One region of the Azohydromonas lata genome, then DNA from elsewhere that is predicted to be linked to it. Evidence: riboswitches for the same ligand, from Rfam matches in the RefSeq annotation. Region 1 holds a riboswitch; the other holds the start of a gene.
The links. A riboswitch is a leader RNA that binds a small molecule or an ion and turns the genes downstream of it on or off. The one in region 1 is predicted to bind thiamine pyrophosphate.
Positions count from the first base shown of each region.

Region 2: linked by a shared signal. The riboswitch ahead of thiC (phosphomethylpyrimidine synthase ThiC) and the one ahead of SM757_RS26890 (TonB-dependent siderophore receptor) in region 1 are both predicted to bind thiamine pyrophosphate.

Region 1 is NZ_JAXOJX010000062.1:22,855-36,787, forward strand. Features, by position in the region: gene fdxA (ferredoxin FdxA) at 14-337, shown strand; gene SM757_RS26885 (NAD(P)/FAD-dependent oxidoreductase) at 349-1,452, shown strand; TPP riboswitch at 1,584-1,683, shown strand; gene SM757_RS26890 (TonB-dependent siderophore receptor) at 1,733-3,910, shown strand; gene SM757_RS26895 (hypothetical protein) at 4,023-4,568, shown strand; gene SM757_RS26900 (DMT family transporter) at 4,591-5,439, opposite strand; gene pgsA (CDP-diacylglycerol--glycerol-3-phosphate 3-phosphatidyltransferase) at 5,484-6,050, opposite strand; gene SM757_RS26910 (hypothetical protein) at 6,202-6,717, opposite strand; gene uvrC (excinuclease ABC subunit UvrC) at 6,704-8,683, opposite strand; gene earP (elongation factor P maturation arginine rhamnosyltransferase EarP) at 8,720-9,757, shown strand; gene efp (elongation factor P) at 9,867-10,421, shown strand; gene mnmC (bifunctional tRNA (5-methylaminomethyl-2-thiouridine)(34)-methyltransferase MnmD/FAD-dependent 5-carboxymethylaminomethyl-2-thiouridine(34) oxidoreductase MnmC) at 10,534-12,501, shown strand; gene rpiA (ribose-5-phosphate isomerase RpiA) at 12,563-13,222, opposite strand; gene SM757_RS26940 (quinone-dependent dihydroorotate dehydrogenase) at 13,264-13,933, shown strand, end outside.
Region 2 is NZ_JAXOJX010000036.1:65,033-78,965, reverse strand. Features, by position in the region: partial or broken gene SM757_RS20505 (hypothetical protein) at 1-190, opposite strand, end outside; gene SM757_RS35595 (hypothetical protein) at 554-781, opposite strand; gene rpe (ribulose-phosphate 3-epimerase) at 800-1,483, shown strand; TPP riboswitch at 1,572-1,682, shown strand; gene thiC (phosphomethylpyrimidine synthase ThiC) at 1,754-3,622, shown strand; gene SM757_RS20490 (FAD-dependent oxidoreductase) at 3,628-4,692, shown strand; gene thiS (sulfur carrier protein ThiS) at 4,689-4,910, shown strand; gene SM757_RS20480 (thiazole synthase) at 4,960-5,790, shown strand; gene SM757_RS20475 (bifunctional hydroxymethylpyrimidine kinase/phosphomethylpyrimidine kinase) at 5,787-7,376, shown strand; gene SM757_RS20470 (DUF2382 domain-containing protein) at 7,495-7,917, shown strand; gene SM757_RS20465 (YsnF/AvaK domain-containing protein) at 7,994-9,418, shown strand; gene gph (phosphoglycolate phosphatase) at 9,678-10,304, shown strand; gene trpE (anthranilate synthase component I) at 10,607-12,082, shown strand; gene SM757_RS20450 (anthranilate synthase component II) at 12,094-12,681, shown strand; gene ltaE (low-specificity L-threonine aldolase) at 12,678-13,742, shown strand; gene trpD (anthranilate phosphoribosyltransferase) at 13,778-13,933, shown strand, end outside.

The DNA of each region.
Region 1 (13,933 bases):
CTACTCAAAAGTCATGACCCACGTCGTCACCGAATCGTGCATCCGCTGCAAGTACACCGACTGCGTCGATGTCTGCCCCGTGGACTGCTTCCGGGAAGGCCCCAACTTTCTGACGATCGATCCTGACGAGTGCATCGATTGCGCGGTCTGCATCCCCGAGTGCCCGGTCAACGCCATCCTCCCCGAAGAGGACGTGCCCGCCGACCAGCAGCAGTTCATCGCCCTGAACGCCGAGCTGTCCAAGAAATGGCCCAGCATCACCAAGCGCAAGGAAGCGCTGCCTGATGCCGAGGAGTGGAAGAACCGCACGGGCAAGCTGCCGGAACTGAAGAAGTAATCCAGACGACCATGGAATCGCAAGTGAACCAAGAAGCCGCCGTGGCGGCGCAAGCGCAGGGCGTGATCGAGACCGACGCCATCATCGTCGGCGCCGGCCCCTGCGGCCTGTTCCAGGTCTTCGAGCTGGGCCTGCTGGAGATCAAGTGCCACATCATTGACTCGCTGGCTTACCCCGGCGGCCAGTGCATCGAGCTCTATCCCGACAAGCCCATCTACGACATCCCGGCCGTGCCCATGTGCACCGGCAAGGAGCTCACCGACAACCTGCTCAAGCAGATCGAGCCCTTCGGCGCGACCTTCCACCTGGGCCAGGAAGTCACCCGCGTGGAAAAGCAGGAAGACGGCCGCTTCTTCGTCGAGACGAGCAAGGGCACGCAGTTCCTGACCAAGACGGTGTTCATCGCCGGCGGCGTGGGCTCCTTCCAGCCGCGCATGCTCAAGGTCGAGGGCCTGGACGCGTTCAACGACAAGCAGGTCTTCTACCGCGTCAAGAACCCCGCCCAATTCGCCGGCAAGAACCTGGTGATCGTGGGCGGCGGCGACTCCGCGCTGGACTGGTCGCTGAACTTCGCGCAGGAAGGCCCCAACAAGGCCGAGAGCGTCATCCTGATCCACCGCCGCGACGGCTTCCGCGCCGCGCCCGCCTCGGTGGCCAAGATGAAGGAGCTGTGCGACGAGTACGAAATGCAGTTCATCGTCGGCCAGATCACGGGCATCGACACCAGCGCTGACGGGCAGACCCTCACCGGCGTGAAGGTCACGGGCGGCGACGGCGTCACCCGCGTGGTGCCCATGGACATGCTGCTGGTCTTCTTCGGCCTGTCGCCCAAGCTCGGCCCCATCGCCGACTGGGGCCTGGCCCTGGAGCGCAAGCAAATCGTCGTGGACACCGAGAAGTTCCAGACCAACGTGCCCGGCATCTTCGCCGTCGGCGACGTCAACACCTACCCCGGCAAGAAGAAGCTCATCCTGTCGGGCTTCCACGAAGCCGCGCTGGCCGCCTTCGGCGCCGTTCCCTACATCTTCCCCGAGAAGAAGGTGCACCTGCAGTACACCACCACCAGCCCCAAGCTGCACAAGGTGCTGGGCGTGGAAACGCCGGTGTTCGACTGAGCACGCCGAGCCGGGTCTGACCCGCCCGTCTCCAGGAAAGGCCCGCCCAGCGGGCCTTTTTCTTTATCGGGGGCGGGGCCGGACGTGGCCGCCAAGCCACAGGCGTTGGAGCGCGGGCGCGGATAATTCACGCTTTCCGCTGGGGGTGCCGGACACGCTGTGTCCGGCTGAGAGAGTCCCCTTGAACCTGATTGAGATCATCCTCGCGCAGGGAAGCACCGGTGGCCGCACGTCTTGCGCGGCAGCCGCGCTCACCTGTCGCGGCACTGCAGTACCTGCCATGGCCCACCGCACCCACCCGCGCGCCCTGTTCGCGCCCGCCCCCCTGGCCGCCGCGGCCGCCCTCGCCCTGTCGCTGCCGGCAGCGGCCCAGCAGGCCGCCGTGCCCGCCGCCCCGGCGGTTGATGCCGCAACCGCTGCCGCAGACACGGCGCCGGCCACGACCACCACCATCACCGTCACCGGCCGCACCCCGGCGCCCGCCGTCAGCGGCTTCGGCGAGCAGCCGCTGTCGTCCACGCCCATCAGCGCCCGCGTGCTCGGCGAACGCCAGCTCCAGGACGGCGGCGCGCGCCAGGTAGCCGACCTTGTGCGCTTCGATGCCGGCCTCACCGATGCCTACAACGCCGAGGGCTACTGGGGCAACGTGAGCATGCGCGGCTACGCGCTGGACCCCCGCTTCAACCACCGCCGCGACGGCCTGCCCATCAGCGGCGAGACCGCTATCGCCCTGGACAACAAGGCCGGCGTCGAATTGTTCAAGGGCACCAGCGGCATACAGGCCGGCGCCAGCGCCCCGGGCGGCCTGCTGAACTACACCGTCAAGCGCCCGGACCGCACCGTGCGCAGCGCCACCCTGGGCTGGCGCGAAAACGGCACCGTGGGCGCGGCGGTGGACCTGTCGCAGCGCTTCGGCGAGGACGAGCGCTACGGCCTGCGCCTGAACGCCGCCGCCGAGCGGTTGCGCCCGCAAACCCGCGACCTGCACGGCGAACGCCAGCTCCTGGCCCTGGCCGGCGACGTGAAACTCACCCGCGACACGCTGCTGGAGGCCGAGGTGGAGCACAACCGGCAGTCGCAGCCCAGCGTGCCGGGCTTCAGCCTGCGCGGCGATACCGTACCCAACGCCCACGACATCGATCCGCGCACCAACCTCAACAACCAGCGCTGGTCGCAGCCCGTGGTCTTCGACGCCAATACGGCGTCGCTGCGCCTGACGCAGCGGCTCGAAGGCAATTGGAAGCTCTCCGCCCACGCCATGACGCAGCGCCTGCGTACTGACGACCGGCTGGCCTTCCCCTTCGGTTGCAGCGCCGAAAACCATTACGACCGCTACTGCTCGAACGGCAGCTTCGACTTCTACGACTACCGCAGCGACAACGAGCGCCGCCGCAGCGACGCGCTGAACCTGCAGGCTCAGGGCGAAACTCAGACCGGCACCCTCACGCATGCGCTGACCGCTGGCGTGCTGTTCACGCGATTCGAGAACCGCATCCCCAAACAAGCCTTCAACTTCCTCGACCTTTCCGGCCAGGACGACGGCTCCGTGCAAGCCGACCCCAAGCCGGAGCTGACCACCGACACCGTCAGCCGCAAGGAAAAAACCACCGAGTTCTACCTGCGCGACAAGCTGCGCTTGGACGAGCGCAACCAGTTCTGGCTGGGCCTGCGCCACACCCGCATCCAGCGCGACAGCCACAGCAGCGACGGCAGCGCGCTCCCACCCTACGAGCAAAGCTTCAACACCCCCTGGGTGGCCTTCAGCCACACGGTCAACGAAGGCCTGACGGCCTACGCCAGCTTCGGCCACGGCATCGAGTCGCGCACCGTGCCTTTCGTCCCAACCTACTCCAACCCCGGCTACGTGCTGCCTGCCCAGCGCAGCCGACAAGCCGAGCTGGGCTTCAAGGGCAACAACGGCCAGGGCTTGCAGTGGAACGTGGCGGCTTTCGACATCGAGCAGCCCTACGCCCGCGACACCGGCACCAGCTTCACCATTAAAGGACGCCAGCACCACCGCGGCCTGGAGGCCTCGGCCGAGCAGCGCGCGGGCGCTTGGCAGCTCGCGGCCAGCGCCATGGCGCTGCGCGCCCGCATCGAAGACAACGACCTGGACGGCAACCGCCCGCCCAACGTCCCCGCCTTCAGCCTGCGCCTGATGGCCGGCCACGACGTGGCCGCCCTGCCCGGACTCAACCTGCAGAGCTGGCTGGTGCACGAAGGCCAGCGCACCGTGCTGCCTACCGACGACAGCCCGCGCATAGGCGGCTGGACCCGCGTGGACCTGGGCGCGCGCTACGTGCAGCGCACCGACAGCACGACGCTGACTTGGCGCGCCGGCGTGGACAACGTCTTCAACCGCCGCGCCTGGCGCGAGTCGCCCACGCTGAGCAACCACGTCTATCTCTACCCGTTGGCGCCGCGCACCTTCCGCGTGTCGCTGCAGGCGGACTTCTGACCCGAGCCGCATCGGCAGCCAAAACACAATCCCCCGCCCAGGCGCCTACCGCCCGTCTCAAGGGCGGGGCATAACCCGTTTTCGTTACAAAACCATTCTTCGAGGGATCACCATGACTTTTCGCCACGCCCTGACCTGCGCCCTGGGCGCCGCCGCCCTGGCCGGCTCGGCCCAATCGGCTTGGGCCGACAACGCCGCCAAGACCATTCCCTTCAAGGCCACGGCCACCATCACCGAGTGGCTGGACCCCACGCCCACCAACCCCTGCGCGGGCGAGGCGCCGGCCTACGGCGCCGCAGCCACCGGCACCAGCTCCGGCACGGGCCTGGGCTCGGCCATCGGCGTCTTCAGCTTCTCGGCGCAGGACTGCGTGGTCTCCACCAGCCCCTACTTCCTGCCGCCCTACGCCTTCAACAGCCGCCAGTTCATGATCACCACGGCCAGCGGCGACCAGCTCATCGGCCGCTACCAGGGCACCAGCCAGCCCATGAACGGCGGGCCACTGGTCATGAGCGGCACCTTCACCATCACCTCGGGTTCCGGCCGCTTCGCCTACGCCACGGGCAGCGGCACGCTGGAAGTCGTCGAAGACATCAGCACCATGCCGGCCAAGGGCTTCCTGACGCTCAACGGCCGCATCTCGCAGCCCAGGCACTGAGGCTGACGGCGGCGCAGCCGCCTCAGCGCGCCGCGCCGCGCACCACCAGGCTCACGCCCAGCGCCGTGAGCGCCATGCCCGCCAGCACCGTGGGCCCAAGCGGCTCGCGGAACAGCAGCCAAGCCAGGAGCGCGGTGCACGGCGGCACCAGGTACATCAGGCTGGTCACGCGCGTGGCCGCGCCGCGCTGGATCAGCAGGTACAGCAGCGAGCTGGCGCCCAGCGTCAGCGCCAGCACCGACCAGGCCAGTGCGCCTATCAGCTCCGGATGCCATTGCATGCCCGTGGGCTCCAGCAGCGCCAGCGGCAGCGACACGGCCAAGGCCGCGCTCAACTGCACCAGGCTGGCCGTGCGCACGTCGCACGGCTTCACGAAGCGTTTCTGGTACAGCGTGCCTACCGTGATGCACAGCAGCGCGCCCAGGCACAGCAAGAAGTTGAAGGGCGTGATCTCCCCGCTGCCCAGCTTGCGCCACACCACCAGCAGCAGGCCCAGCAGCCCAAGCAGCAAACCCAACCACTGGCGGGCACTGGCACGCGCCTCCTGGCCGCTGGCCGACACCCACAGCGCCGTCAGCACCGGCTGCAGGCCCACGATCAGCGCCACCGTGCCGGCCGGCGCCCCGGCCTTCACCGCGGCCCACACGCCGCCCAGGTAACCCGCGTGCATGAGCACGCCCGTGGCGGCCAGGTGCAGCACCTGCGCGCCATTGCGCGGAAAAGCCGGCCGCGTGGCCGCGATCCACAAGCCGAAAGCCAGCACCGAGAGCGCATAGCGCCAGCTGAGAAAGGTGAGCGGCGGCGCATGCGGCATGCCGTAGCGCGCCACGATGAAGCCGGTGCTCCAGATGAGCACGAACACCGCGGGCATGGCGCGCACCAGCGTCGCGCCGGGCACTGCCGGGGCCGAAGCGGTCAACGCGCGCGGGCGCGAATTTCGGGCAGCGCCTTCTGCAGGTAATACACCATGGACCAGATGGTCAGCACCGCGGCCAGCCAGATCAGGCCCGTGCCCCAGAGGTGCGTATCGACCACGCCCAACAGCCGCCCGTCATAGAGCAGGAAGGGAATGGCCACCATCTGCACCGTGGTCTTGAGCTTGCCCACCATGTGCACGGCCACGCTGCGGGAGGCGCCGATCTGCGCCATCCACTCGCGCAGCGCCGAGATGGCGATCTCGCGACCGATGATGACCAGCGCCACCAGCGCGTCCACCCGGTCCAGTTGCACCAGGATGAGCAGCGAGGCGCAAACGAGGAACTTGTCCGCCACCGGGTCCAGGAAGGCGCCGAAGGAAGACGTTTGATTGAGCCGCCGCGCCAGCCAGCCATCGGCCCAATCGGTGAGCGCGAACACGATGAACAGCACCGTGGCCACCAGGTTTTGCGTCGCGTGCTGCATGGGCAGCTCGTACACCGCCACGATCAGCGGTATGGCCACGATGCGGGCCCAGGTCAGCAGGGTGGGCAGGTTGAAAAACATCCCGGCATTGTGCCTGCTGCGCAAGGGCTCGCCGGCCGTCCGAGACCCGGGCTCTTCGGACGGCCGCGCGCTCATGGGTACACCCTCGCGCTGCGCGCGGTCCCGCCGAGCGGGACGGAGCGTCCCCTTCGCAGCGGCCGGGCGGGGGCGCTCATTGATCCAGCGTCCGCGGCTTGAAGTGCCTGTCGTCGTTGAACAGGAACACTTCGCTGAATTTCCACGGCCGCGGCAGGTGCGACACGTCGCCAAAGGGCGCGGCGCGGTTCACGGCGTCAATGGCCAGCTGCACCGTGTCCTTGGCCTGGTGCGGCACGCGCTGCACGTTGATCCTGCGCACGCTGCCGTCGCGGTTGAGCTCGATCTCCAGCACCGGAATGGCCAGCAGCGGCTCAGGCACGTCGCCCATGTAGGACATGCTCGGGTTAGCCGCCACCAGCCGCGTGGCGGCCTGGATGCGATAGGACGTCCAGTCGCCCGCCTGCGCCGGTTTGGGCAGGGCGGCCACCGCGCGCGCCGTCGAGGGCTCCAGCGACGGCGAGGTCGCAGGCTGCGCGGACGAGGCCGTCGAATCCGGCAGCGGCTTGGTCAGGGTGCAGGCGCCCAATCCCAGGGCGGTCGCGATCAGGGCCCACCAGCGCAGTGGGCGCGGGGCTTCAGTGGAGCGCACGGTAAATCTCCTCCGCCAGGTCTCTCGATATGCCTTCGACGCTGGCGAGCTCGTCGACGGCGGCTTGGGCCACGCCGCGCACACCGCCGAAGCGCTGCAGCAGCCGGGCCCGCTTCTTTGGGCCGACGCCCGGGATGTCCTCCAGCCGGCTGCCGCCGGTGCGCACACTCGCGCGCTTGGCCCGCATGCCGGTGATGGCAAAACGGTGCGCCTCGTCGCGGATCTGCGCCACCAGCATGAGCGCGGCGGAATCGGCCCCCAGGTACACCTTGGGCCGGCCGTCGGCAAACACCAGCTCTTCCAGGCCGACCTTGCGCCCCTCGCCCTTCTCGACGCCGGCGATGAGCGACAGGTCCAGCCCCAATTCCTCGAACACCTCGCGCGCCATGCTCACCTGGCCGCGGCCGCCGTCCACCAGCACCACGTCAGGCATGCGCGCCGTGCCGGCGGCCACGCCCTCGGCCAGCTTGCCGTAGCGGCGCGTGAGCACCTGCCGCATGGCGGCGTAGTCGTCGCCGGGCGTGATGCCGGTGATGTTGAACCGGCGGTACTGGGCGCTTTGCATCTGGTGGTTCTCGAACACCACACAGCTGGCCTGCGTGGCTTCGCCAGCGGTATGGCTGATGTCGAAACACTCGATGCGCAAGGTATCCAGATCCTGCACCTCAAGGCCCAGCGCCTCGGCCAGCGCCAGGGTGCGCGCCTTCTGCGAGCCTTCCTGCGCCAGCAGCCGCGCCAGCGCCAGCTCGGCGCCGGTCTGCGCCATCTGCAGCCACACGCGGCGCTGCTCGCGCGGCTGGTGCTGCGCGCTGACCTTGAAGCCGGCGTGCACGGACAGCGCCTCCATCAGCGCCGCGTCCACCGGATGGCTCACCACCAGCGAGGGCGGCACGGCGCTGTCCAGGTAGTGCTGGGCGATGAAGGCCTCCAGCACGCGCACCTCCGGCGGCACGGGCGCGGCGACGTCGTCGCCCTCGTCTTCCGCCGCCCCGAGGACGGCACCCTCCTCCACGTGCGTCGGGAAGTGCGCGCGGTCGCCCAGGTGGCGCCCGCCGCGCACCATGGCCAGGTTCACGCAGGCGCGGCCGCCCTGCACCTTCACGGCCAGCACGTCCACGTCCTTGCCGGCGGACGAGGCGCTGTTCTCCTCCACCGATTGCTGCTGCAGCACGCGCGACAGGGCCTGGATCTGGTTGCGCAGCTCGGCCGCCTTCTCGTACTCGAAGGCCTCGGCGTGCTCCATCATCCGCCGCTGCAACTGGTCCAGCAGCTCCTGCTGCTCGCCGCGCAGGAAGCGCTCGGCGTTGTGCACGTCGCTCGTGTAGTCGGCGTCGCTGATGAGGCCTACGCAGGGCGCCGTGCAGCGCCGGATCTGGTAGAGCAGGCAAGGCCGGCTGCGGTTGGCAAAGACGGTGTCCTCGCAGGTGCGCAACCTGAAAACCTTCTGCAGCAGCTGGATGGACTCCTTCACCGCCCAAGCGCTCGGGTAGGGGCCGAAGTAGTGGTGCTTCTTGTCCACCGCGCCGCGGTAGTACGCCATGCGCGGGAAGCGGTGCGAGACGAGCTGCAGGTACGGATAGCTCTTGTCGTCGCGGAACAGGATGTTGAACCGCGGGTTGAGCGCCTTGATGAGGTTGTTTTCCAGCAGCAGCGCTTCGGCCTCGGTGCGCACCACCGTGGTCTCCATGCGCGCGATGCGGTTGACCATCACGCCGATGCGCGTGCCGCCGTGGTCCTTCTGGAAATAGCTGGAGACGCGCCGCTTGAGGTTCTTGGCCTTGCCGACGTAGAGCACGGCGCCGTGCGCATCGAAGTAGCGGTAGACGCCGGGCAGCGCGGGCAACTGCGCCACTTCGGCCAGCAGCGCGGCGCGGCCCGCGGCAGCGGCTGATTCGGCATGTGCAACTTCCTCGGCGGCGGCCAGCACGGCCGCGGCAGCGTCTTCGGGAGATAAGGACTGGGTCATGGAGGGCGTGATTCTGACGCTTCGGATAATCGCGCCATGTTGTGGGACCTGTTCTGCCGTGTGATCGACAACCACGGTGACCTCGGTGTGGCCTGGCGACTGGCCACGGATTTATCGGCTCGCGGCGAGCGCGCGCGGCTGTGGGTGGACGACGCCTCGGCCCTGGCCTGGATGGCGCCGCAAGGCGACGCCCGCGTGCAGGTGCTGCCCTGGCGCGACGAAGGCGATTTTCCGCAGCCCGGCGAAGTCGTCGTGGAGCTGTTCGGCTGCGACCCGCCGCCCGGCTTCGTCGCGCGCATGGCCGCCAGCCCCAAGCCGCCCGCGTGGATCAACCTCGAATACCTCAGCGCCGAGCGCTACGTGGAGCGCTCGCACGGCCTGCAGTCGCCGCAGTTCTCCGGCCCCGGCGCGGGCCTGGTGAAGTTCTTCTTCTACCCGGGCTTCACCCCCGCCACCGGCGGCCTGCTGCGCGAGCGCGACGTGCAAGCACGCCGCGCCGCCTTCGACCGTGCCACCTGGCTGGCCGCCCAAGGCGCCGGCTGGCAGCCGGACGAACGCGTGGTCAGCCTCTTCTGCTACCGCCGCCTCGACGCCCTGTGGCCGTGGCTGGCCGACGGCCGCCCAATGCTGCTGCTGGCCACGCCCGGCGCGGCGCAGGCCGACGTGCCCGGCCTGCCCGCCAACGTGCGCCTGCACCGCCTGCCCTGGCTCACGCAGCGCGACTACGACCACCTGCTGTGGGCCGCGGACCTGAACTTCGTCCGCGGCGAGGATTCCTTCGTCCGCGCCCAATGGGCCGGCGTGCCCTTCGTGTGGCAGATCTACGAGCAGGACGACGGCGTGCACGCCGAAAAGCTGGACGCTTTCCTGGACCGCTTTCTGGCCGGCAGCAACGCCGCTTTCAGCCTGGAATTGCGCGCGCTGTGGCGCGCCTGGAACCGCCTGGCCGAGCCGCCGGCCGCCCTGCCGGACGACGCCACGTGGCGCGCCGCCTGCGCACGCTGGCGGCAAAGCCTTGAAAAGCAGCACGATTTGACCGGCCGGCTACAGGAGTTCGTGGCGGCGCGTTGGTAGAATCACGGGCTTTGCGTTGAGCCGCGTCCGTGCGACGCGCGCCTGCGACGCGCTATCAGGCAGCACCGAGCGTTCAATTCGTGCAGCCACTCTCTTTTGGAATCTCGCCATGAAACTCGCTCAGGAAATCCGCGCCGGCAACGTGATCATGCAGGGCAAGGACCCGATGGTCGTGCTCAAGACCGAATACAGCCGCGGCGGCCGCGGTGCCGCCACGGTGCGCATCAAGATGAAGAACCTGCTCAATGGCGGCGGGGCTGAAGTCGTCTTCAAGGCCGACGACAAGATGGACCAGATCATCCTGGACAAGAAGGAGTGCACCTACACGTACTTCGCCGATCCGATGTATGTGTTCATGGACACCGAGTACAACCAGTTCGAGGTCGAGGCCGAGAACATGGGCGACGCCATCTCCTACCTGGAAGACAACATGGTGGTTGAAGTGGTGTTCTATGACGGCAAGGCCATCTCGGTCGAGCTGCCCACCACCGTCGTGCGCGAGATCGAGACCGAGCCCGCCGTCAAGGGCGACACCTCCGGCAAGGTCATGAAGCCCGCCCGCCTGGTCGGCACCGGCTTCGAAATCCCCGTGCCCCTGTTCGTGGAAAACGGCGACAAGATCGAAATCGACACCCGCACGCACGAGTACCGCAAGCGCGTCTGATTCCAGACACGCACGCGCGCACGTCGCATGCGAGCAGCAAGGGGCACTTCGGTGCCCCTTGTCGTTTCCGCCTTCCGAACCCCCTTCTCTTGCCCGACTCCCGCCCGCCGCCATGAAGCGCTTCCCCGTCGTGCCCGCCCACATCGCGTTCGACACCGACGGCGTGCCCCACGCCCCGGATTTCAACGACGTCTACCACACGCGCGCCGGCGCGCTTGGGCAGTCGCGCCACGTCTTCCTGCACGGCAACAGGCTGCCGCAGCGCTGGCAGGGGAAACCGCGCTTCACGGTGCTGGAGACGGGTTTCGGCCTGGGCAACAACTTCCTGGCGACCTGGGACACCTGGCGCGCCGACCCGCAGCGCTGCGCGCGCCTTCACTACGTCGCCGTGGACCTGCACCCGCCGCGCCTGGACGATTTGAAGCGCGCCCACGCCGCTTCCGCCCTGCCGGCACTGGCAGCCGAGTTGCTCGCCGCCTGGCCCCCGCTGAGCCCCGACCTGCACACGCTGCACCTGGACGGCGGCCGGGTCGTCCTGCAACTGGCCTGGGGCGACGCCAACGGGTGGCTGCCGCAGCTCCTGCTGGAAGCCGACGCCTTCTACCTGGACGGCTTCGCGCCCAAACGCAACGAGGCGCTGTGGTCGCCTCATGTGTTCAAGGCACTGGGCCGGCTGGCCGCACCCGGCGCCACCGCCGCCACCTGGAGCATTGGCCGCGCCGTGCGCGACGGCCTGCGCTCGGCCGGCTTCGAAGCCGAGCGCGTCCCCGGCTTCCCGCCCAAGCCGGAAATGACCTACGCTCGCTACGCCCCGGTGTTCACGCCGCGCCGCGCGGCCGGCCACCCGCTGTCGGCCCAAGTGGACCCGAATGCCCCGCGCACCGCCCTCGTCATCGGTGCGGGCCTGGCCGGCGCCGCCTGCGCCCAGGCCCTGGCCGCCGCCGGCTGGCAGGTCACCGTGCTGGAGCGCCACCCCGAGCCCGCCGCCGAAACCTCAGGCAACCGCGGCGGCCTGTTCCACGGCGTGGTCAATGGCCAGGACGGCCCGCACGCCCGCTTCAACCGCACGGCCGCGCTGCTGGCCCATAAAACCTTCGCGCCGCTGATCGCCGCCGGCGCCATCCCCGGCCAGTTGGACGGCCTGCTGCGCCTGGCCGGCGCCGACGCGGACCTGGCCGGCATGCACGCCCTGCTGGCCGCCCAAGGCCTGCCGCCAGACTACCTGCAGGCGCTGGACGCCCGGGCCGCCAGCGAGCTGTGCGCCCTGCCGCTGCAGGAGCCCGCCTGGTTCTATCCCGGCGGCGGCTGGCTGCAGCCCGGCGCGCTGGTGCGACATTGGCTGCAGCGGCCCGGCATCGCGCTGCGCACCGGCATGCAGGTGTGCGCGCTGCGCTCGTCCAACGGCACTTGGTCCGCCCTGGATGCCGCTGGCCAAGCGATCGCGCAGGCCAGCGCCGTGGTGCTGGCCAATGCGGGAGAAACCTGTACGTTGCTTGAGAGTGCACATGGTGAAAAGCCGGGCTGGCCGCTGGGCCGCCAGCGCGGGCAGGTGACGATTCTTCCCGCCGGCACGCCGGGCTTGCACCCGCCGCGCCTGCCCGTGGCCGGCGGCGGCTACGCGCTCACGCTGCTGGACGGCAACGTCGTCTGTGGCGCCACCGCCACCCTGCAGGACCCCGACGCCACCCTGCGCCCGCAAGACCAGGCGTTCAACTTGCAGCGCCTGCGCCGCCTGGGCCTGGAGGTCGATGCGCGCGACGTGCCGCTGTCCGGCCGCGTGGGCTGGCGCACGCTGGCCGACGACCGGCTGCCCGTGGTCGGTGCCGTGCCGCTGCCGGGCGCGGCCGCGCAGCGCGTGCGCGAACTGCCGCGCGTGCCCGGCCTTTTCGTGTGCACGGCGCTGGCCTCGCGCGGCATCGGTTGGGCGCCGCTGTTGGGCGAGCTGATCGCGGCCTGGGTGGGCGGCGGCCCCTTCCCGCTGGAAGCGGACCTGGTGGAAGCCGTGGACCCGGGGCGCTTTGGCGTGCGGCGCGCGCGCAAGGCACAGGCCGCGCCGGCCGAAATGGACGACGGCGCCTGAAGAGGCGCCGTCGCACGTCACGTCCGGCGGCGGCCCGCGAAGGCCGCCGCCAAGCCCGCCGTCAGAAGGTCAGCGTCTTCACGCCGTCCTTGGTGCCCAGCAGGCAGACCTGCGCCTTGTGGCGGGCGAAGATGCCCACGGTCACCACGCCGGGCCACTGGTTGACTTCGGCTTCCATGGCCGCCGGGTCGGTGATGCGCAGGCCGCGCACGTCCAGGATGGGGTTGCCGTTGTCGGTGAGCACGCCCGGGCGCAGCGTGGCTTCGCCGCCCAGGGCCTTGAAGCGGCGCGCCACCTGGGCCGCGGCCATGGCGATCACTTCCACCGGCAGCGGGAAGTTGCCCATCACCGGGACCAGCTTGGACTCGTCGGCGATGCAGACAAAACGGTCCGCCAGGTCGGCGACGATCTTTTCGCGCGTCAGCGCCGCGCCGCCGCCCTTGATCATGTAGCCGGCGTGGTCGATCTCGTCGGCGCCGTCCACGTAGACGGGAATGCGCTCCACGGTGCTGGCGTCCAGCACGGGGATGCCGTGGGCCTTGAGCCGCTCGGTGCTGCGCTCGGAGCTGGAGACGGCGCCGGCGATCTGGTCCTTGATGGCGGCCAGCGCGTCGATGAAGCAATTGACCGTGGAGCCGGTGCCCACGCCCACCACGCTGCCGGGCACCACGTGCGCGACAGCGGCCTGGCCCACGAGGGCCTTGAGTTCGTCCTGATTCATGGGCGCGGATTATCGGCGACACCGTTTGCGACAATCGCGGGATGTCCCTGGTCCCCTACGCCCTCACCCGTCCCTTCCTCTTCGGCCTCGATCCGGAGCAGGCCCACGAACTCACGCTCAACACCATGGGCCGGCTGCAGAACACGCCGGCGCAATGCCTGTGGGCCCAGCCGCGCGTGAGCGCGCCGGTGACGGTGGCAGGGCTGCGCTTTCCCAACCGCGTCGGCCTGGCTGCCGGCCTGGACAAGAACGGCCGCTGCATCGACGGCTTGGGCGCCATGGGCTTCGGCTTCATCGAGGTCGGCACCGTCACGCCCAAGGGCCAGCCCGGCAACCCCAAGCCGCGCATGTTCCGCATCCCGCAAAAGGACGCGCTGATCAACCGCCTGGGCTTCAACAACGAGGGCCTGGCCTCCTTCCTGGCCAACGTGCAGCGCGCGAAATCCTTCCGCGCCGGCGGCGGCCTGGTGGGGCTGAACATCGGCAAGAACGCCGCCACGCCCATAGAGAACGCGGTGGACGACTACCTGATCTGCCTGGACGGCGTGTACCCGCACGCCGACTACGTGACGGTCAACATCTCCAGCCCAAACACCAAGAACCTGCGCGCGCTGCAAAGCGACGAGGCGCTGGACGCGCTGCTGTCGCAGCTCCAGGCGCGCCGTGAAACCCTGCAGCGCCAGCACGGCCGCACCGTGCCCATGTTCGTGA
Region 2 (13,933 bases), on a different contig from region 1:
GGGTGCCGTCGCCCACGGCCAGGACCGGCAGGGCAGCCAGGGCCAGGGCCAGGGCGAGCGCCACGGCGCAGAGGGCGGCTTCTCGGCGGCGCGGCGCGGGTCCGGGTGGACGGCCCAAGCGGCGCGACGCGGGCAACACCCGCCGGCCGTTCGAGTTCAGGAGCATCCTCGACGGAGGAAGAGTCTTCATGCGCGCACCCCTTTGCGAACAGCGTCCCGGCGTCCGTGGCCTTGGCGCAGGAGCGGCGGGACGGCTCCCATTGCACCCACGGGCTCCCGGCCACTGCAAGCGCAGGACGGCCGTTCCGCCCTGCAAATCGGGTAGGAGGCAACCACCTGAATCAGTGGGTGTTGCCTGAAAGCTACGCTCTGAAGGGCCTATGCGGGTTTGTGCCGCTCGAATGAGGGGGCGTGATCCAGGGAATGCGGCGGCTTGCTTGCCCAGCGTTGGGGATTAAAGCGGGCGGGCACAGGCGGTGGCTCGCTCGCAGCGCTCCCCGAACCGTCAAGCCGGCATTCAAGAGCACTGAGGTGCGGCTTTGCGGCTGCCGATTCAGTCCGCAAGGCCGTTTTCCGCGGCGCTCAAAGCAGGCGGCCGACGGCGGGCTGCCGCTTCGCCGTTGGCGAATTTCATCTTGCCGCGGCCCTGGGCGCGGTCCTGCACCCATTCGCCTTCGTACACCTGGCCGTCGGCCCAGGCGAAGCGTCCCTGGCCATGGCGCTGGCCGTCATCCCAGCTGACGGCCAGAGGCCGCGCCCTAGAATTCCGCCCCCGTTTCACCCCGTCTGCGCCGCCGCCATGTCCACCACTTTCCGCATCGCTCCCTCCATCCTGTCCGCCGACTTCGCACGCTTGGGCGAGGAGGTGCGCAACGTGATCGCCGCGGGCGCCGACTGGATTCACTTCGACGTGATGGACAACCATTACGTGCCCAACCTGACGTTCGGCCCCATGGTGTGCCAGGCGCTGCGCCCGCACGCCGTCACGCCTGAAGGCCAGCGCGTGCCCATCGACGTGCACCTCATGGTCCAGCCCGTGGACGCCCTGGCGCAGGCCTTCGCCCGCTCCGGCGCCGACCTGGTGAGCTTCCACCCCGACGCCAGCGCCCACGTGGACCGCACGCTGCAGCTCATCAAGGCCGAGGGCTGCCAGGCCGGGCTGGTGTTCAACCCGGCCACGCCCATCGACGTGCTGGAGTGGGTCATCGACAAGGTGGACCTGGTGCTGGTGATGAGCGTGAACCCGGGCTTCGGCGGCCAGAGCTTCATCGACAGCGCGCTGCGCAAGGTGGAGAAGCTGCGCAAGGTGATCGACGCCAGCGGGCGCGACATCCGGCTGGAAGTGGACGGCGGCATCAAGGTGGACAACATCCGCCGCGTGGCCGATGCCGGTGCCGACACCTTCGTGGCCGGCAGCGCCATCTTCGGCCAGCCCTCCTACAAGGACGTGATCGACGCCATGCGCGCGCAGCTCGCCCGCTGACTGCGTGCGCGCGCAACGAGGAGGCGCAGCCGGGCCGCAGGCACTTGAAATTTCCGCTTGACGCGCCTCACGCGGCGCGGTGACACTGCGACCCGCTCCGGGGTGCAGGGCCTGTTGGCCTTGCTGAGATGGTGAATTCAGCCAAACCCGCGAACTTGAACCGGTTAGTACCGGCGGAAGAAGAGCCCTCCTCCTGTTGTCCGTCCTGCCCAAGGTGGCTGGCCGGGCCCCGGGACGACCTTCGGAGCACCCACTTGCGAAGGAGTCCCGATGAACGCACCCCACGACCTGCCCGGCCTGGCCCAGCGCCTGGGCCTCACGCGCGAGCCGCTGCCGGCCTCCCGCAAGGCCTACGTCACGGGCTCGCGGCCTGACCTGCGCGTGCCCCAGCGCGACATCCAGCTCACCAACGGCGAGCTGGTATCCGTCTACGACACCTCCGGCCCCTACACCGACCCCGAGGCCGACATCGACGTGCGCCGCGGCCTGCCCAGCGTGCGCGCGGGCTGGATCGCAGAGCGCGGCGACAGCGAGGTCTATGCCGGGCGCCAGCGCCAGGCCATGGACGACGGCGGCAAGGCCCGCGACGGCGAGCACATCGCCGCCATCCGCGAGCAGGCCGCCGGGCTGCAGCGCCAGCCGCGCCGCGCCAAGGCCGGCGCCAACGTCTCGCAGATGCACTACGCGCGCCGCGGCATCGTCACGCCGGAGATGGAGTACGTGGCCCTCCGCGAGAACGGCCGCCGCGAGTGGATGGCCGAGTACCTCACGGACGCCGAGCGCGAGCGCCGCCGCCGCGGCAACCCCATGGGCGCTCACATCCCGGACCTGATCACGCCGGAGTTCGTCCGCGACGAGGTGGCCCGCGGCCGCGCCATCATCCCGGCCAACATCAACCACCCCGAGGTGGAGCCGATGGCCATCGGCCGCAACTTCCGCGTGAAGATCAACGCCAACATCGGCAACTCGGCCGTGACCTCCAGCATCGAGGAGGAAGTGGACAAGCTGGTGTGGGCCATCCGCTGGGGCGCGGACAACGTGATGGACCTCTCCACCGGGCGGGACATCCACACCACGCGCGACTGGATCCTGCGCAACTCGCCCGTGCCCATCGGCACGGTGCCCATCTACCAGGCGCTGGAGAAGGTGGGCGGCATCGCCGAGGACCTGACCTGGGAGATCTTCCGCGACACGCTGATCGAGCAGGCCGAGCAGGGCGTGGACTACTTCACCATCCACGCCGGCGTGCGGCTGCCCTTCGTCCCCATGACGGTGAACCGGCGCACGGGCATCGTCTCGCGCGGCGGCTCCATCATGGCCAAGTGGTGCATCGCCCACCACCGCGAGAGCTTCCTGTACGAGCACTTCGAGGACATCTGCGAAATCATGAAGGCCTACGACGTGGCCTTCTCGCTGGGCGACGGCCTGCGCCCGGGCTGCGCCTCGGACGCCAACGACGAGGCCCAGTTCGCCGAGCTGCGCACCTTGGGCGAGCTCACGCAGATCGCCTGGAAGCACGACGTGCAGACCATGATCGAAGGCCCCGGCCATGTGCCCATGCACATGATCCAGGCCAACATGGACGAGCAGCTCAAGCACTGCCACGAGGCGCCGTTCTACACGCTGGGCCCGCTGACCATCGACATCGCCCCGGGCTACGACCACATCGCCTCGGCCATTGGCGCCGCGATGATCGGCTGGATGGGCACGGCCATGCTGTGCTACGTCACGCCCAAGGAGCACCTGGGCCTGCCGGACCGCGAGGATGTCAAGCAGGGGATCATCGCCTACAAGATCGCCGCGCATGCCGCGGACGTGGCCAAGGGCCATCCGGCCGCCCGCGCCCGCGACGACGCCATCTCCAAGGCCCGCTTCGAATTCCGCTGGACCGACCAGTTCAACCTCGGCCTGGACCCGGACACCGCGCGCGAATTCCACGACGAGACGCTGCCCAAGGACGCCTCCAAGGTGGCGCACTTCTGCAGCATGTGCGGGCCGAAGTTCTGCTCCATGAAGATCACGCAGGAAGTGCGCGACTACGCGGCGGCGCAGCAGCAGGCCGACGCGGGCATGGCGCAGAAGTCGGCGGAGTTCAAGGCCGCGGGCGGCGAGCTCTACATCCCCATCGCGAAGGGGTGACGGCCATGGCGGCTCTTTCCATCGGCATTGCCGGGGCGGGGCTGCTGGGCCGGCTGCTGGCGTGGCGGCTCTCGCGGGCCGGACACCGCGTGACGGTGTTCGACCCGGCCGAGGGCCCGGCGCCCAGCTTCGACGGCACGCAGGCCGCCGGCTTCACCGCCGCGGGCATGCTCAGCCCGCTGGCCGAGCTGGACAACGCCACGCCGGCCACGGCCGCCCAGGGCTGGCGCGCCATCGGCCTGTGGCAGGGTGTGGCGCAGGCGCTGGACGCGCCGTCCCTCGTGCGCCGCCGCGGCAGCCTGATGCTGGCGCACCGCAGCGACCTGGGCAGCGCGCAGCGCGTGCTCTCGCGGCTGGAGATCGCCCCGCCGGGCTTTCCCACGCCGAAGGCGCTGCCCTCCGGCAGCCTGGCCGAGCTGGAGCCGGCGCTGCAGGCCTCCCACGCCTGGCTGCTGCCGGACGAGGGCCAGGTGGACAGCGTCGCCATGCTGGAGCAGTTGCACCGGCAGGCGCGCGGCGCCGAGTGGCGCTGGCAGCGGCGCGCGGCGGACGTGTCCAGCGGCCGCATCGCGCTGGAGGGGGGCGAGGTCGAAACCTTCGACCTCGCCATCGACGTGCGCGGTGCCGGCGCGCGGCCGGCGCTGCCGGTGCGCGGCGTGCGTGGCGAGACGGTATGGCTGCGGCTGCCCGCGCACGGGCTCACGCGCCCGGTGCGGCTGCTGCATCCGCGCCACCGCGTCTACCTCGTCCCGCGCACGGCGGATTTGCTCATCCTGGGCGCCAGCGAAGTGGAGAGCGAGGACCGCTCGCCCGTCTCGCTCAAGAGCGCCGTGGAGCTGATGAGCGCCGCCCACAGCGTGATGCCCGCACTGGCCGAGGCGCGCATCGAGCGGCTGGACCGCAACCTGCGCCCGGCGCTGCCGGACAACGAGGCGCGCATCGAGGCCAGCGGTGGGCTGCTGCGCGTCAACGGCCTGTTCCGCCACGGCTGGCTGCTCGCGCCCGCGCTGGTGGAGGACGCGCTGGCGGCGGCTTGCCTGCCGGTGCCGGCGCTGGAGGCCGCGGCATGAGCAGCGAGGCCACCACCTCCCGCATCGAGATCCAGCTCGACGGCGCCCCGCACCACGTCGCCCCCTGCACGCTGGCCGAGTTGATCGCGCAACTCGGTCACGCGCCGGAGGGCGTGGGCACGGCGCTCAACGGCCGGTTCGTCCCGCGCACCCAGCGCGAACGGCCGCTGCAAAGCGGCGACGCGGTGCTGCTGTTCAAACCCATCGTCGGCGGCTGAGCCTTCCCGGCCGGCCGCCGTTTACTTTCCCTGCACGCCAGGAGTCGTCATGTTTTCCCACGACGCCACTTCCTCTCCGACCCCCGACGGCGACGCGCTGCGCATAGGCGACGCGGTGCTGCAAAGCCGCTTCTTCCTGGGCAGCGCGGGCTACCCCTCGCCGCAGGTGCTGCACGACGCGCTGCGCGCCTCGCGCACGCAGGTGGTGACGGTGGGCCTCAAGCGCACGCTGCACGCCGCGGGCGACAACGGCTTCATCCAACTGCTGCAGCAGGCCATGCGCGCCAACGGCGCGCGGCTGCTGCCCAACACCGCCGGCTGCCGCAGCGCGCGCGAGGCGGTGCAGCTCTCTCACATGGCGCGCGAGGTCTACGGCACGCCCTGGGTCAAGCTGGAAGTCACGGGTGACGACCACACGCTGCAGCCCGACCCCTTCGAGCTGCTCTCGGCCGCCACCGAGCTGGTGAAGGAAGGCTTCACGGTCTTCCCCTACTGCACGGACGACCTCGTGCTCTGCCGCCGGCTGTTGGACGCCGGCTGCGCGGTGCTCATGCCCTGGGGAGCGCCCATAGGCTCGGGGCAGGGCCTGCTGAACCCCTTTGCGCTGCGCACGCTGCGCGAGCGGCTGCCGGACGCCGTCTTGATCGTCGATGCCGGCATAGGCGCGCCCTCGCACGCCGCGCAGGCCCTGGAGCTGGGTTTCGACGCCGTGCTGCTGAACTCCGCCGTGGCCCAGGCGCGCGACCCCGTGCGTATGGCCGGCGCCTTCCGCGACGCGGTGCAGGCCGGGCGCGACGCCTGGCGGGCCGGCGTGATGGCCAAGCAGGACTTCGCCGTGCCCAGCACCCCCGTGGGCAGCGAGCCGGTGCTGCTGGGATGAGCGCGGACGCATCCCCGGCGCGTCCCGTCGTCTGGAGCATCGCCGGCAGCGACAGCGGCGGCGGCGCGGGTTTAACCGCCGACCAGCGCATGGCCGACGCGTTCGGCCTGCACCTCTGCCCGGTGGTGGCCTGTGTCACGGCGCAAAGCTCGGTGGCGGTCACAAGGGTGGAGCCGCTGCCGGCCGAGCTGATCGAGGCCCAGTTGCTGGCGCTGGAAGGCGACATGCCGCCGGCCGCCATCAAGACCGGGCTGCTGGGCGGCGCGGCCCAGGTGGAGGTGGTGGCGCGCTGGGTGGACCGGCTGCGCGCGCGCGGCCCCGTCGCGCTGGTGGTGGACCCGGTGCTGCGCTCCAGCACGGGCGCGGGCTTCGCCGACGCGGCCACGCTGCGCGCCTACCGCGAGCTGCTGCTGCCGCGCGCCACGGCCCTCACGCCCAACCGGCGCGAGGCCGTCGCGCTGCTGGGCGACGGCGACGACCAGGCCGCCGCCGCGGCGCCCGCGCTTGGGCGCGCGCTGCGGGACGGTTTCAACGTGCGCAGCGTCTGCATCACCGGCGGCGACAGCCTGCAGGACGGCGCGCTGGCCCTGGACTGGCTTGCCACGCCCAACGCCCAGGGCTGGCTGGCGCTGCCCCGGTTGAGCACTCGCCACACCCACGGCACGGGCTGCAGCTTCGCCACGGCGCTGGCCTGTGCGCTGGCGCTGGGTTTCGTGGAGGCCGACGCCGCGGTGCTGGCCAAGATGGCCACCACGCAGGCGCTGCGCCACGGCGCGGCGGCCGGGCAGGGCGCCGGGCCGGTGCGGGCGCAACCTGGTTTCGGCCTGGACCGCTCGCTGCTGCCGCGCTTGAGCTGGGGCGAGGCGGCGGAGTTTGGCGCCTTGGCGGCGGCCGCTGACGCGCCGCGGCGCCTGGACCTCTACGGCATCGTGGACAGCGCCGCGCTGGCGCGCCGCACGCTGGACGCGGGCGTGCGCACGCTGCAGTTGCGCATCAAGACCCCGGCCGCGCCGGACGCGGCCTGGCAGGCGTGGCTGGCCGACGAGATGCGCGACACCATCGCCGCCTGCCGGGAGGCGGGGGCGGAGCTCTTCGTCAACGACCACTGGCAGCTCGCGCGCGAGCTGGGCGCCGAGGGCGTGCACCTGGGCCAGGAAGATTTATCAGCGCTGGGCGACGAGGGCCGGCGCGCGCTGCGGGCCAGCGGGTTGCGCCTGGGCATCAGCACGCACAGCCTGTGGGAGCTGTGCCGGGCCGCGACGCTGTCGCCCCGCTACCTGGCCTGCGGCCCGGTGTGGCCCACGCTGACCAAGGCCATGCCCTGGCGCCCGCAGGGTCTGGACAACCTGGCCTGGTGGTGTGCCATGGCGCCCGCGCCCGTGGTGGCCATCGGCGGGATGCTGGAAGCCGCGCAGTTCGAAGTGGCCGCGCGCTGCGGGGCCGACGGCCTGTGCGCCGTGCGCGTGCTGGGCGCCGAGCCCGCGCGCGCGGTGCCGGGGCTGGAAGGGGCGATCAGGCAGGGCCGGGAGGCCGCGCCGCTGTCGCCGCCCGCGTTGCCGCACGCAAGCCTCGCGCGCGAGGGCTGAAGCGAAGCGGCGGCCGGGTGGGCCTCACCCGGCCGCTACCCGGACGTCTCCAAGCCCGCCCAGGACCACCCCTGGGCACAGGGCTTGCCGGATATGGGCTCCCAAAGCTGGTGTTGCGATGAGCCCTTCAAATCCCTCTTCTCCCGATCCCGAGCTGCCGGTGACCTTGCCGGTGGTGCGGGAAGAGCTGCACGTCGGAACGCGGACCGAGGAGGTCGGCGCGCTGCGCGTGCGCGTGCTCACGGAAGAGCACGGTGAGCTGCTGGAGCAGCCGCTGGTGCAGGAGAGCGTGGTCGTGGAACGCGTGCCCATGGGCGTGCCGGTCGCGCAGCCGCGCGAGCCGTGGCACGAGGGCGAGGTTCTGGTGGTGCCGGTCTACGAAGAAGTGATCGAGCGCCGCCTGGTCCTCAAGGAGGAAATCCGCCTGCACCGCCAGCGCACGAGCACGCCGCACACCCAGGAGGTGTTGTTGCGGCGACAGCGTGCGGTGGTGGAGCGCCGCCAGGCCGACGGCTCTTGGGCCGAGGTCGACCACGGCTGACCCAGGCTCAGCGCAACCCCTGCTGCAACCGTCCGCGGGCCCGGCCCGCTTTGAGAGAGATAAAAGGAGTCCGAAAATGAGACAGACCGTCGTTGGCGTATTCGATTCGGATGCCGAGGCCCAGCGCGCAGCGCAAGCCCTGGCCAACACCGGCATCGACCCGGCCTGCGTGCACGTCACGCACGGCACCGACAGCGCCGTGGCCGACAGCTCGCTCAGCAGCACGCCGGCCACCACGCACCACGAAACCGGCGTGATGGGCCGGGTGCGCAATTTCTTCGCCGACCTGTTCGGCCCCGATGACGAGCGCGAGGTGGGCCACTACGCCGAAGCCATGCGCCGCGGCGCCGCCGTGGTGAAGGTGGACGTGGAGGACGACATGCGCCTGGACGAGGTGCGCGACGCGCTGCAGAGCGCGGGCGCGGTGGACATCGACGAGCGCGTCGAGTCCTGGCGCACCGAGGGCTGGAGCGACGACAGCCTCTCCACGCCCAGCACGGCAGCCTCCTCGCTCAACACCACGCTGGACGACGACCTGCGCACCCGCGGGACGACCGCCACCGGCACCACCAGCCTGCGCGCCGCGGGCGACACCGAGGACGTGATCCCCGTGGTGCGCGAGGACCTGCAGGTCGGCAAGCGCGCGGTGAGCACGGGCGGCGTGCGCGTGTACGCCCGCACGGTGGAAACGCCGGTCAACGAGACGGTGCAACTGCGCGAGGAGCATGCGCAGGTGGAACGCCGCCCGGTGGACCGCCCGGCCACGGCCGCGGACTTGGCTGACCTGAAGGACCGCACCATCGAAGTGGTGGAAACCGCCGAGCAGGCCGTGGTGCAGAAGACCGCGCGCGTGGTGGAAGAGGTGCGTGTGGGCAAGACGGTGGAGCAGCGCACGGAGCAGGTGCGCGACACGCTGCGCAGCACGGAAGTGGAGGTCGAGCACATCCCGGGCAGCACGGCCACGAGCGCCTTCGACAGCGACTACTACCGCAACGACTGGCAGAGCAACTACGCCGCGGCCGGCGGTACCTACGACGACTACGAGCCCGCCTACCGCTACGGCCACTCGCTGCGCAGCGACCCGCGCTACGCCGACCGCAACTGGGACGACATCGAGACCACCGCGCGCAGCGACTGGGACACGCGTTATCCCGGCGGCACCTGGGACCGCATGAAGTCCGCCGTGCGCCGCGGCTGGGAGCGCACCAAGGACGCGGTGACGCCGGACAGCACGGCGCCGCGCCAGCTCTCCGCTTTCGATGACGGCTACTACCGCCGCGACTGGCAGACCAACTACAGCAGCCTGGGCGGCCGCTACGAGGACTACGAGCCCGCCTACCGCTACGGCTACGGCCTGCGCGACGACCCGCGCTACGCGGGCCGCGACTGGAGCGCCATCGAGCCCGACATCCGCCGCGACTACGAGACGCGCTATCCCGGCGGGACGTGGGAACGCATGAAGGCCGCGGTGCGCCGCGGTTGGGACCGCGTGACGTCGTAAGCGCGCCGCGTCTCAAGGAAGGCGCCGGGTTGCCCAGTGGGGCGCCCGGGCCTTTTCCAGGCTTTCGATGCCTGCAGCCCGGCCTTCGCGCCGGGCTTTTCGTTGGTCCTCGGGTTGGAACAACAGGCCGCAGCCCAAGGCCTTTGCGGCCAAGCGGCAAGCAGCGAACGGCTACATTGCGCCCCGTTTGCAGCAGCCCTGGACTCTTGCCGTGACCTCTTTGCGTTTGGACGCCGCCATCATCGACCTCGACGGGACCATGGTGGACACGCTGGGCGACTTCGTCGTCGCCCTGAACCTCATGCTGGCCGACCTGGCCCTGCCCGCGGTGGAGCGCGGCTTCGTCGAGCAGACGATTGGCAAGGGCTCGGAACACCTCATCCGCCGCACCCTGGCCCACGCGGGCGGCGCGCCGGAGCGCTTCCATGACGCCTTCGAGCGCTACCAGCACCACTACCTGGCCATCAACGGCCGCCATGCCGAGGTTTATCCCGGGGTGGTGGAGGGTTTGCGGCAATTGCAGGCAGCGGGCTTGAAGCTGGCCTGCCTGACCAACAAGCCCGGCGCCTTCGCCCGCCCGCTGCTGGCGGCCAAGGGGCTGGACGGGTTCTTCTCGCTGGTCTTCGGCGGCGACGCCTTCGCGGCCAAGAAGCCGGACCCGCTGCCGCTGCTCAAGACCTGCGAAGCCCTGGGCACGCAGCCGGCGCGCACGCTCATGGTGGGCGACTCCAGCAACGACGCCGAGGCCGCCCACGCCGCGGGCTGCGTGCTGGCGCTGGTGAGCTACGGCTACAACCACGGCCAGCCGGTGCGCGCGGTGCGCGCCCACGCGCACGTGGACCGGCTGGACGCGCTGGACCTCTCCGCGCTCCTCCTGAAACCCTGATCCGGCGGGGGCTTCAACCCCGCCCAACCCCGCCAGTCAGGCTTGCGCTGCGCGCGCCTGCTAGACTGGAGCAATCATGTTTTTGGCGCGCAAATTCACGAAGGGGTCGTTCGACCGGGGAGCCTGGCCCTGGCGACGCTGGTCCGTCTCTTCCTGACTTTGCCGCCGGGTGCGTCGTGATGACGCGCCCATGGCGCCTGCCCCAGCCGGCCGCCTTCGCCTAGACACCGCAGGCGGCCCTGAACCACCGACCTTACGGGCCGCCCGCCGCGGGCGCCCGCCGGGCCTGGAGGGCCCGCACCGTGATCACTGAACTCGAATTCAAGAGCCTCGCCGCCGAAGGTTTCAACCGCATTCCGCTCATCGCGGAAGCTTTTGCTGATCTCGAAACGCCGCTGTCGCTGTACCTGAAACTTGCCGGAGGCCGTCCGCACAGCTTCCTGCTGGAATCGGTCGTCGGCGGCGAGCGCTTCGGCCGCTACTCCTTCATCGGCCTGCCCGCCCGCACGCTGCTGCGCGCCACGGGGCAGAAGACCGAAATCGTCACCGACGGCCAGGTCGTCGAGACGCATGAAGGCAACCCGCTGGACTTCATCGCCGCCTACCAGCAGCGCTTCAAGCCGGCGCTGCGCCCGGGCCTGCCGCGCTTTTGCGGCGGGCTGGCGGGCTACTTCGGCTACGACGCCGTGCGCTTCATGGAGTCCAAGCTCGCGCGCACGGTGAAGGAGGGCGGCATCGGCACGCCCGACATCCTGCTGCTGCAGACCGAAGAGATCGCCGTGATCGACAACCTGTCGGGGCGGCTGTACCTCATCGTGTGGGCCGACCCGTCGCAGCCGGAAGCGTTCTTCCGCGCCAAGAAGCGGCTGACCGAGCTGGCGGACCAACTGCGCTACAGCGTCAGCGCCCCCTCGGTGAAGCGCGGGCAGTCGCACGCGGTGGAGCGCGAGTTCGCCAAGGCCGACTTCGAGGCCGCCGTGCTGCGCTGCAAGGAGTACATCGCCGCGGGCGACTGCATGCAGGTCGTCCTGGGCCAGCGCCTGAAGAAGCGCTATACGGAAAGCCCGCTGTCGCTGTACCGCGCGCTGCGCTCGCTCAACCCGTCGCCCTACATGTACTTCTACGACTTGGGCGACTTCCAGATCGTGGGCTCGTCGCCTGAAATCCTGGTGCGCCACGAGCACGTGGCCGAGGGCGAGAAGGTGACGATCCGCCCGCTGGCCGGCACCCGGCCGCGCGGCGCCACGCCGGAGAAGGACGCCGCCAACGAGAAGGAGCTGCTGGCCGACCCCAAGGAGCGCGCCGAGCACCTCATGCTCATCGACCTGGCGCGCAACGACATCGGCCGCATCGCCAAGACCGGCAGCGTCAAGGTGACGGAAGCCTTTGCCGTGGAGCGCTACTCGCACGTGATGCACATCGTCTCCAACGTGGAAGGGCTGCTGAAGCCGGGCACCAACAACCTGGACGTGCTGCGCGCCACCTTCCCGGCGGGCACGCTCTCGGGCGCGCCCAAGATCCGCGCCATGGAAATCATCGACGAGCTGGAGCCCGTGCAGCGTGGCATCTACGGCGGCGCCTGCGGCTACCTGAGCTTCGCGGGCGACATGGACGTGGCCATCGCCATCCGCACCGGCATCGTCAAGGACCAGGTGCTGTACGTGCAGGCCGCCGCCGGCGTGGTGGCCGACTCGGTGCCTGAGCTGGAATGGAAGGAAACCGAGGTCAAGGCGCGGGCCGTGCTGCGCGCCGCCGAGCTCGTTGAAGAAGGCTTCTGAGGGAGACCGCCATGCTGCTGATGATCGACAACTACGACTCCTTCACCTTCAACCTCGTGCAGTACTTCGGCGAGTTGGGCGAGGAAGTGCGCGTGTTCCGCAATGACGAGATCACGCTGGAAGGCATCAATGAGCTGAAACCCGACCAGCTCATCCTGTCGCCCGGGCCGTGCTCGCCCAACGAGGCGGGCATCTGCGTGCCCTCCATCAGGCACTTCGCGGGCAAGCTGCCCATCCTGGGCGTGTGCCTGGGGCACCAGAGCATTGGGGCGGCGCTGGGCGGCAACATCATCCGCGCCAAGGTGCAGATGCACGGCAAGGTGAGCACCATCCACACCGACCAGGCGGGCGTCTACGCCGGGCTGCCGCAGGACTTCGACGTGGTGCGCTACCACTCGCTGGCCATCGAGCGCGAGACCCTGCCGGCGGAACTGCTCGTCACCTCCCAGACCGACGACGGCGAGATCATGGGCGTGCGCCACCGCGACCTCGCCGGCACGCGCGCGCCGCTGGAAGGGGTGCAGTTCCACCCGGAATCCATCCTCTCCGAGCATGGCCACGCCATGCTGCGCAACTTCATCGAGATGAGCCGCGCATGAGCACCGTCAGCTACGGCAGCGCGCAGGCTGCGGCGCCGGTGGGCGCACCGGACGTGGTGGACCTGCGCAGCGACACCGTCACCCGCCCCACGGCCCCCATGCGCGCGGCCATGGCCGCGGCGACCGTGGGCGACGACGTGTTCGGCGACGACCCCACGGTCAACGCGCTGCAGGCGCGCGTGGCGGCGCTGCTGGGCAAGGAGGAGGCGCTCTTCATGGCCAGCGGCACGCAGAGCAACCTGTGCGCGCTGCTGTCGCACTGCGGCCGGGGCGACGAGTACATCGCCGGCAACCTGGCGCACTGCTACCGCTACGAGGGCGGCGGCGGGGCGGTGTTGGGCGGCATTCAGCCCCAGCCGCTGCCGCAGCAGGCCGACGGCACGCTGCTGGTCGCCGACATCGCCGCGGCCATCAAGCCCGACGACGAGCACTTCGCGCGCAGCCGCCTGCTGTGTCTGGAAAACACCTGGAACGGCAACGTGCTGCCGGCGGCCTTCGTCGAAGAGGCCACGGCGCTGGCGCACGGGCGCGGCCTGTCCACGCACCTGGACGGCGCGCGCTTCTTCAACGCGGCGGTGGCCTCCGGCGTGGCGCCGCGGGAGCTGGCGCGGCACTTCGACTCGGTCTCCGTCTGCTTCAGCAAGGGCCTCGGTGCGCCGGTGGGCTCCATGCTGGTGGGCTCGCGGGAGCTGATCAAGCGCGCGCGGCGCGTGCGCAAGATGGTGGGCGGCGGCATGCGGCAGGTCGGCGTGCTGGCCGCGGCGGTGGACCACGCGCTCACCCACCACGTGGAGCGGCTGGCCGACGACCACGCCCTGGCCGCGCGGCTGGCGCACGGGCTCTCCGGCCTGCCGGGGCTGCGGGTGAAGATGCCGCAGACCAACATCGTGTTCGTGGACGTGGAAGGCGGCCGCGGCGAGGCGCTGCTGGAGCACCTGCGCTCGCGCGGCGTGCTGGCCACGGGGCTGATCGGCCTGCGCTTCGTCACCCACCTCGACGTGGACGCGGCCGGCGTGGACCGCGCAATTGCCGCCGCGCGCGAGTTCTGCGAACGCACCTGACGGCACACAACAACTGACTTCCTGGAGGCTGGCCCATGCCCATCACCGACACCGAGGCGCTGACCCGCGTCATCGAGCACCGCGAGATCTTCCACGACGAGATGCTGGCCCTCATGCGCCGCATCATGAGCGGCGAGATGAGCGCGCCCATGATGGCCGCGCTGCTCACCGGCCTGCGCGTGAAGAAGGAA